2 regions of the Dorea sp. 210702-DFI.3.17 genome follow, and region 1 is predicted to be linked to the other one. Evidence: predicted binding sites of a transcription regulator. Region 1 holds the regulator's gene; the other holds the start of a gene.

Region 1 (5,065 bases):
CGGTAGAGGCGGCGCTTCGGATCGTAGATCTTTTAAAGGCAGAAGGCTTTGAATTTGTGACAGTAGATAAACTGATTCTTGAGTAAGGAAAACCAGAAGAAATCAGGAAGAATGGAGATAGAAAAAGCATGGATTTGTTTGAATATGCAAGACAGAAAAATATGGATCAGGAGGCACCGCTGGCGTCCAGGCTTCGGCCGACAACGCTGGAGGAAGTGGTAGGACAGCAGCATATTATTGGAAAAGACAAGTTGTTGTACCGTGCAATCAAAGCAGATAAGTTAAGTTCTATTATCTTTTATGGGCCGCCGGGAACCGGTAAGACGACACTGGCGAAAGTGATTGCCCATACGACAAGTGCAGAATTCACCCAGATCAATGCAACGGTGGCAGGCAAGAAAGATATGGAAGAAGTGGTACAGAAAGCGAAAGAGACGCTGGGCATGTATCAGAAGAAGACCATTCTTTTTGTAGATGAGATTCATCGTTTTAACAAAGGACAGCAGGATTATCTGCTTCCATTTGTGGAGGACGGAACAATTATTCTGATTGGAGCTACCACGGAGAATCCTTATTTTGAGGTCAATGGAGCATTAATTTCCCGTTCCAGTATCTTTGAACTTCATCCGCTTGAAAAAGAAGATATCAAAACACTTTTGAAGCGGGCAGTCTATGATCAGGAAAAAGGTATGGGAAGCTATCATGCGGAAATTGACGAGGAAGCACTGGAGTTCCTTGCAGACATTGCAGGAGGAGATGCGAGAAATGCATTGAATGCTATTGAACTCGGGATTCTCACGACAGAGCGAAGTGCGGACGGAAAGATCCATATTACACTTGACGTGGCGTCCGAGTGTATTCAAAAACGTGTAGTGCGCTATGACAAGACAGGAGACAATCATTACGATACGATTTCTGCATTTATCAAAAGTATGAGGGGGTCAGACCCTGATGCGGCAGTATATTATCTTGCAAAAATGCTATATGCAGGGGAGGACGTGAAATTTATTGCCAGAAGGATCATGATCTGTGCATCGGAAGATGTTGGAAATGCAGATCCGATGGCGCTACAAGTGGCTGTGGCAGCAGCCCAGGCAGTAGAGCGGATCGGAATGCCGGAATCCCAGATCATTTTATCTCAGGCAGTGACATATGTGGCAACAGCACCAAAGAGTAATGCGGCAGTCAAAGCAATCAGTGCCGCTATGGAAAATGTAAGAAATTATAAAACTACGGTGCCGGCGCATTTGCAGGATGCTCATTATAAAGGTTCACAAAAACTTGGACATGGTGTGGGTTACAAGTATGCACATGATTATCCGAACCACTATGTGGAACAGCAATATATGCCTTCCGAAATCCAAAAAGCAAAATTTTATGAGCCGAGTGACAACGGACATGAAAAAGAAATAAAAGAATGGATGGAGTTTTTAAAGAAGAATTCATAGAAAAGCTTGAATTTTTTATAGAGAAAACGTATAATCGAAGCAGAATCTGTACTGTCGTCAGAAATGTGGCGCCAGAGTGTATGTTATTATCAGGAGGGAAAATAAAATGAAGGTATACGATTCAGTAAACAAAACAGAAGTAGAAGTAGACGGAACACAGGGACTTATCGACATTATGGTATCCGGACGTCAGGTAGACATTTATCTTAAAGGAGAGAAATCTGATGCAGATGGATATCTGACATGGGATGTTGAGCACTGGTCAAGCATTGACAAGCAGAGATTTATTCGCTGCTATTCTTACAAAGGAAAGGTTCTGACCGAGTCTACAGGACACAACATCTACGATTTACAGAACGACTTCAAGCCAGAAGAGGCAGAGAAGATCGAGTTAAGCTAATATAAAAAATCAAAGTAGCTGAAAACAAAAGAATTTAAATCTGTAATAAAAAAAGAAACTGACAGATGCAATTTTTCCCAATTGCATCTGTCAGTTTCTTTCGTATAATGGAAAGATTATTTTTCTTCATATTTATTTCACAAAAAAGTAAGAAATGTTGTTGACAAAAGTCAAATCGAGTGATACATTAATAGTCGAAAGGTGTTAGCACTCCAATATAATGAGTGCTAACAAATCCGAAAGAAGGAGGCATATGATGATTCAGGAACAGGAACTGAGCGAACGAAAATTAAAGATCCTTCAGGCAATCATTAAGAATTATCTGGAGACAGGCGAGCCGGTGGGTTCCAGAACAATTTCCAAGTACACGGATCTGAACTTAAGTTCAGCAACCATTCGTAATGAGATGGCGGATCTGGAAGAACTTGGATATATTTTACAGCCTCATACGTCTGCTGGACGTATTCCTTCGGACAAAGGCTACAGACTCTATGTAGATATGCTGATGGAGCAGAAAGAACAGGAACTAAGTGAGATGCAGGATCAGATGCTTGAGAAAGCAGATAAGATGGATCAGCTTCTGAAACAGGCAGCAAAAGTTCTGGCGAACAGTACGAACTATGCGACACTGGTTTCTTCACCGATGAATAATCGCAACCGGATTAAGTTCATACAGCTTACGATGGTTGATGAGGAACAGATGATTGCAGTGATCGTGCTTGATGGAAATGTGATCAAGAATAAGATCATACATGTAGATGAGCCAATCAACAATGAGAACTTGTTAAAACTCAACATGCTTCTGAACACAACACTTAATGGCATGTCTATAGAAGAGATTAATCTTGGACTGATCGCGAGACTGAAAGAAGGAGCCGGAATCCACAGCGAGGTTGTGGGGAATGTATTGGATGCAGTTGCAGAAGTTATTCAGGTCGATGAAGACATGCAGATCTACACAAGCGGTGCAACAAATATTTTTAAATATCCGGAACTCAGTGATAAGCAGAGTGCACAGGAAATTATCAGTGCATTCGAAGAAAAGCAGCAGCTTACAGATCTCGTTACGCAGACTTTATCCAATGAAGAGAACACAGGCATTCAGGTATATATCGGAGATGAGGCTCCGGTGAAGACTATGAAAGATTGCAGTGTTGTCACCGCCACTTATGAATTAGGGGACGGTGTAAAGGGAACGATAGGTATTATCGGACCGAAAAGAATGGATTATGAGAATGTGTTAAAGTCAATGAAGCGTCTCCAGAGTGAACTGGATCAGATGTTTCATAAAGAGGAATAGAAAGGTGGAATTGATCCTTGGAAGATAAAGAAAAGAAAAGTCAGGAAGATATGGTAAAAGAAGCCGTAGAAGAGGCAAAGAAAGAGGCAGAAGCTTCAAAAGATGAAGCAGAAGAAGCCAAGACAGAAGAAGCTTCTGAAGAACAGGAAGCAGGGACAGAGGATCAGACAGAAGAAAAAGCTTCAAAAAAATTCTTCGGCAAGAAGGATAAGAAAGACAAAAAGGACGAGAAGATTGAAGAACTGACAGACAGACTTACTCGTCAGATGGCAGAGTTTGATAACTTCCGCAAACGTACAGAAAAGGAGAAATCCCAGATGTACGAAGTAGGAGCGAAAGATATCATAGAGAAGATTCTCCCGGTGGTAGATAACTTCGAAAGAGGATTAGATGCAGTTTCGGAAGAGAAAAAAGAAGACCCGTTCATTCAGGGAATGGAAAAGGTCTACAAACAATTTATGACAGTTCTGGAGAGCGTTGAGGTTAAGCCGATAGAGGCGCTTGGCAATCAGTTCGATCCGAATTTCCATAATGCAGTGATGCATGTGGAAGATGAAAACTTCGGAGAGAATGAAGTCGCAGAAGAGTTCCAGAAAGGTTATATGTATCGTGACTCAGTAGTGAGACACAGTATGGTAAAGGTAGCAAATTAAGGAGGAATAGATCATGGGCAAAATTATTGGTATTGACTTAGGAACAACAAACAGCTGTGTAGCAGTTATGGAAGGTGGACAGCCAACAGTTATTGCAAATACAGAAGGAGCAAGAACAACACCATCAGTTGTAGCATTTACAAAGACAGGTGAGCGTCTTGTTGGTGAGCCTGCAAAACGTCAGGCAGTTACGAATGCAGAGAGAACAATCTCTTCTATTAAGAGAGAGATGGGATCTGATTACAGAGTAACAATCGATGATAAGAAATATTCTCCACAGGAGATTTCAGCTATGATCCTTCAGAAACTGAAAGCAGATGCAGAAGGATACTTAGGAGAGAAAGTAACAGAGGCTGTTATCACAGTACCTGCTTACTTCAACGATGCTCAGCGTCAGGCAACAAAAGATGCTGGTAAGATTGCAGGACTTGATGTAAAACGTATCATCAATGAGCCTACAGCAGCAGCACTTGCTTATGGACTTGACAATGAGAATGAGCAGAAAATCATGGTATATGACCTTGGTGGTGGTACATTTGATGTATCTGTTATTGAGATTGGTGATGGAGTTATCGAAGTATTATCAACAGCAGGTAACAACAGACTTGGTGGAGATGATTTCGATCAGAAGATTACGGACTACATGATTGCTGAGTTCAAGAAACAGGAAGGCGTTGACTTATCTACAGATAAGATGGCACTTCAGAGATTAAAAGAAGCTGCAGAGAAAGCGAAAAAAGAGCTGTCTTCCGCAACAACAACAAACATCAACCTTCCGTTCATCACAGCAACTGCTGAAGGACCGAAGCATTTTGATATGAATCTTACAAGAGCTAAATTCGATGAGCTGACACATGATCTTGTTATGAAGACATCTGAGCCGGTACAGAGAGCTCTGTCTGATGCAGGAATTACAGCATCTGAACTTGGTCAGGTACTTCTTGTTGGTGGATCAACACGTATCCCTGCTGTACAGGAAGAAGTAAAACGTCTGACAGGTAAAGAGCCAAGCAAATCTCTGAACCCAGATGAATGTGTAGCACTTGGAGCATCTGTTCAGGGTGGTAAACTTGCCGGAGATACAGGCGCTGGAGATATCCTTCTTCTTGATGTAACACCATTGTCACTGTCTATCGAGACTATGGGTGGAGTTGCTACAAGACTGATCGAGAGAAATACAACAATTCCTACAAAGAAGAGCCAGATTTTCTCAACAGCAGCAGATAACCAGACAGCTGTTGACATCAATGTTGTACAGGGTGAG
Region 2 (5,065 bases), on a different contig from region 1:
TTGCATGCTTCGCATCCTGACTTAATTTTATACATTCCTCTATCAGTTCATCACAAGTCTTATCTTCAAGTTCATTATACGGGTCATCCGGATCTCCCTCTAACACATGTGTTAGACCACGACAACACCAGGAAGCTACAGCTTGGTTAAAGTGCCACATTATGCTATAAATATATGCCCCAACAGTATCCCCTGATCCTGAATAATGATTTTCTACTACTAGTCCATAATACTTAGAATCCTCTTCCGGTATATTCTCATTGTAAACCTCTGCCATATCTGCGCCTTCTACATCTAATATTTCTTCCCAGTCAATTCCCATAGTAAAGTTCTCCTTTTCTTACGTACTTCCTTGATTTGTTAAGCTTATTTTATCATACCATAATACTGGTCTGTAATCTATGTGGATTTAACCTGCCAAGCATTTCTTTTATGTGAAAATAGAATTCTCCTCAAAATAAAATAATCCCATAGCAGGTACTATCACGCGTGTACCTGCCAGGGATTATTTTATGGTATATAAATTACATATTTACATGGAAATCCAGCCAAATGCGTTTGCCACGGAACTTGCCAGAATAATCATAGCAAAAATCGGGCAGAGATATTTAATCATGACTACAAATATCTTCTTTCTGCGGAACGCAGCTTCCCCATGTCTGATTTCCTCTTCTATGCGGTCTATGCCAACTACTTTTGATACAAATATACTTGTCATCATAGCTGCGATTGGCATCATCACTGAATTTGTCAGGAAATCAAAGAAATCCAGGAACTGCATTCCAATGATTTTTACAAATGCCAGCGGTCCATATCCAAGACAGGATAATGTTCCAAGGGCAATCATTATAATTCCGATTACGGCTGTAGATTTTCTTCGGCTCCAGCCAATCTCATCTTCAAAGGTTGAAACTGCACTTTCTGTCAGTGCAATAGAACTTGTCACTGCTGCAAATAATACCAACAGGAAGAATAAAATTCCTACAACTGTTCCAAATCCCATATTTGCAAATACTTTCGGGATTGTAATGAACATCAATGCCGGACCTGCCTGCAGTGTATCCGGATCTCCTCCGGAAAATGCAAAAACTGCCGGAATAATCATAAGTCCTGCCATAATTGCAATTGCTGTATCGAATACTTCTACATTTCTTGTAGAATCTTCAATGGAACTGTCTTTTTTCATATAAGAGCCAAATGTAATCAGAATACCCATAGCAATAGACAGGGAATAGAACATCTGTCCCATAGCCGCCACAACCGTCATCCATGAAAAATTCTTCAGATTCGGCACGAGGAAATATTTCACTCCTTCAATAGCTCCTGGTCTTGTCACAGAATAAATCGCAATAATGACAGACAGAACGACCAAAATCGGCATCATGAACTTTGAAACTCTTTCGATTCCATTTCTCACACCTGCATAGATGATTGACAATGTGAACAAACAGAAAATTACAAAACAGATTTCTGTCGATGCTCCATTTGAAATAAATTCAGAAAAATATCCATCTGCCGCCAGTTTTGTACCATTTCCCTTCACATACTCAATCAGATACTTAATGACCCAGCCTCCGATCACGGAATAATATGGTACGATCAGCACTGGAATGATTGCATTGATCCAGCCTCCAAAGGAGAGCCACCCCGCTTTCTTTCCAAATGCTTTAAATGCTCCTACAGGACTTTTTCTTGTCATACGTCCCAAAGCTGATTCGGCAACAATCATTGTGTAACCGAATGTCAATGCGAGCAAAATATAAATAAGAAGAAAAATTCCTCCACCATACTTTGCTGCAAGATACGGGAATCTCCAAATATTTCCCAATCCTACTGATGCACCCGCCGCAGACAGTACGAAACCTATCTTCCCCGAAAAGGTGCTTCTTTTGTTCTTTTTTGTTTCCATCTCTCTTTTACCTCTGATCTGCTCTTATTGCAGATCAGGCTTTCCCTTTCTCACGCCCAAGGCCTCTATGCCCTGGCTTTAAATTAATCCCGGCTATTCTTGATTTATCTTTTGCCGTATTGATTCATTTTATCACAAATCACACCTTTTATCTAGTGTAGAAAGCAGTGTATTTCTGCGGTGTATTCAGTATAATCACATTGCTCTGTCGAATAAAATACTGTATAATGAAATTCATCTGAAAACGAAAGGGATTTACATTTAGCTTTCGTTCAAATTGGCTGTTAACTATAGGAATCATTGTAGGAGGAACACTCTTTTTATACTTTGTGGGCTTGCAATGTATTGCAGGATATTTATGGAAAAGGAAGTTGGTGACAATAGGCGCAATTTTTATAGGCTGCTTCTTTGTGTCTACTGTCAGTGAAAATCAGGTGGTTTCAGGGTTAAACACGGTAGCATATTTTCTTGCAGGTTTTGTTTTGGGAATACCTATTGCCTGGTTTTTCTTATCAGCAGGTCGAATTGCGTTTCGAATAATGAGACATGAACGCCTGGTTAATTCCGGTTCGTATACCGGTTCTACTGTTTCTTATAACTCAAATAACAAATGGGACCAGGAAAGAGCCGAAAGAGAACGGCAAGAGCGTGAAGCGGATCAGCGTGCGAAAGCTCGTTATGATGCCCGTACCAATCAATTAAAAGCAGAGTATGATGCCCGTACTGCCGCGGGATGGGGAAAAACAGGCGCAGAACGAAACTTCCGTAATGATGCGGATTATTGGAAAAATCAGCAAAAAAAATATTAACATTGAAAATAAGAGGTTACAGCATTGAAAATTCAGTGCCACAACCTCTTATTTTTGTACAAAAAAACAGTTCACAGATTTTTCACAAAATAATTAGCACTCACCTCTTGACAGTGCTAATAATAGGTGTTATATTACAGTTAGAACAAAGGAAGGGAACAAAAAGAAAGATAAGATTCCTGATCCGAAAGGTTCTGGCACACAACACATCGGATTTCTCCGACAGTGCTTAAATATATTTTATGAATGTCTTTTGAAAGGAGATATGACTTATGATGTTACCTAGTATTTTTGGAGAAAACTTATTGGACAATTGGTTTGATGATGGTTGGAATTCATGGGATTACAGCAATACAAGCCTCATGAACACAGACATTAAAGAGAATGATAATGATTATGAACTGACGATGAATCTTCCAGGTGTTAAAAAAGAAGATGTCACAGCAGAGTTGAAAGATGGTTACTTAACAATCCATGCTACATCTAATCAGAACAAAGATGAGAAAGATGAAGATGGCAAATATATCCGCCGTGAGCGTTACAGTGGTTCCTGCAACCGTAGCTTCTATGTTGGAGATGCTGTTACAGAGGAAGATATTAAGGCCAGCTTCGAGAATGGTACTTTGAAGATGACAATTCCTAAGAAGGAAGCAAAGGCTGTACCGGAGAAGAAATTCATTTCCATTGAAGGATAATTTCACAGCAAAACTGTATACAAGTTTTAGATTTGTTACACCTTCTTTGTAACCGTGGCGGTTCAAAAGAACCGCCTGCGGATCACATAGATGAATAATTTGATTATAACGATTTTAGTATATATTTTTAGGAGGAATGACTTATGTTACCTAGCATTTTTAATGATAATTTATTTGATGATTTCTTTAACTTTCCATTTTACGATGACAAAGCAGAGCGTCGTGCAGAGAAAAAACTTTACGGACATCATGCTCACAACCTTATGAAAACTGATATCAAAGAGAAAAAAGACGGTTATGAGTTAGAGATGGATCTTCCGGGCTTTAAGAAAGATGAAATCACCGCTGAATTGAAAGACGGTTACATGACCATCAGTGCAGCAAAAGGTTTGGATCAGGACGAACAGGAGAAAGATACAGGACGTTATCTTCGTCGTGAGCGTTACGCCGGTGCCTGCCAGAGAACGTTCTATGTTGGAGAAGATGTTACAGAAGAGGATATCAAGGCTGAGTTCAAACACGGTATCTTGAAACTCTTCATTCCAAAGAAAGAAGCAAAACCAGCTGAACCAGAGAAAAAATTCATCTCCATTGAAGGATAATTTTCTCTCCCATTGAGAGTGTTTTCCTGTGAGATAGAATTTTCTCATAAATGTAATTTCCCCTCTTACCGGAAGAACCTGTCACTGGCAGGTTCTTCCAGATGCTTCGGCAACGAAAAGAAGTGTCACATCCCACAGTGGCACTTCTTTTTATTTGCATTTTATTTATACTTTTTTATTCTTTATAATCAACAGATTTTATTTCCATTGGCTTTCATTTTAAATTTTAATCCCAGTATTTCTGCTGCTCTTTTACACATCAGCATGCGCTGCAGGAATATTTCAAAATAATCTAAAATGGAGCATATTTCTTCATCAAGTTCAATTTCCAATAAGATCACTTTCTTCTCAACATTAACCTGAAGACTGGAGGCAACTGCCGCATAATTAACACGATCGTGCATATCAAAATTCTCTTTGATTGGATTCCTTACACGGTTTCTTCTGACATCTGTCTTATCTGCCAGGATCAATGCCGCAGAAACAGCATCTACTGCAGTCCCAGTTTGTTCATCATGCTGACCGATTGCACTGACAATTGCCGCGATATCTTCATCTGGAAACTTCCATTCCCGAAGTAGCTGAAATGCCATCAGGGCAGAACTATGTGCATGATCTACACGATTGACACAATTTCCCATATCATGCATATATCCTGCAATTTGGGCAAGTTCTACCGTATGTTCGTTATATCCTAATTTTTCCAAAATATCTCCTGCTGTCTCGGCAACTTTTACTGCATGTCCTCTGGAATGTTCTGTATATCCTAAGATTCCTAAAACTCTATTCCCCTGTTCAATATATGCATTCACCTCCGGTATTTTTTTGATTGATTTATAAGTTATTTTATCCAATTTAAATATGTTCCCTTCTGTTATTTATAATCTTCGAATTGCATCCATCGCCAGTTCCGATCGCTCACATTCTTCTGTTGACATCGTAATCTGATAGCAAAGCGGACTTCCTTTCATATACTCCGATGCATAACTGAGACCATTCGTTCTCTCATCAAGAAATGGACGGTCAATCTGATTCGGGTCTCCAAGCAGC

The links. Region 1 encodes HrcA, which represses chaperone genes, less so after heat shock. Its sites were predicted from a motif close to TGTTAGCACTCNNNNNNNNNGAGTGCTAACA; they were not measured.
Region 2: a site for HrcA is predicted at 2,810-2,840, ahead of LI149_RS07900 (Hsp20/alpha crystallin family protein). Genes of this name have one in related genera too.

The regions. Positions count from the first base shown of each region.
Region 1 is NZ_JAJCNB010000001.1:414,383-419,447, reverse strand. Features, by position in the region: gene LI149_RS02090 (polysaccharide deacetylase family protein) at 1-86, shown strand, start outside; gene LI149_RS02085 (replication-associated recombination protein A) at 129-1,448, shown strand; gene LI149_RS02080 (hypothetical protein) at 1,555-1,848, shown strand; gene hrcA (heat-inducible transcriptional repressor HrcA) at 2,105-3,148, shown strand; gene grpE (nucleotide exchange factor GrpE) at 3,166-3,801, shown strand; gene dnaK (molecular chaperone DnaK) at 3,815-5,065, shown strand, end outside.
Region 2 is NZ_JAJCNB010000012.1:22,621-27,685, reverse strand. Features, by position in the region: gene LI149_RS07915 (hypothetical protein) at 1-322, opposite strand, end outside; gene LI149_RS07910 (sodium-dependent transporter) at 533-1,909, opposite strand; gene LI149_RS07905 (hypothetical protein) at 2,284-2,718, shown strand; gene LI149_RS07900 (Hsp20/alpha crystallin family protein) at 2,991-3,413, shown strand; gene LI149_RS07895 (Hsp20/alpha crystallin family protein) at 3,557-4,015, shown strand; gene LI149_RS07890 (HD domain-containing protein) at 4,204-4,869, opposite strand; partial or broken gene LI149_RS07885 (PhoH family protein) at 4,894-5,065, opposite strand, start outside.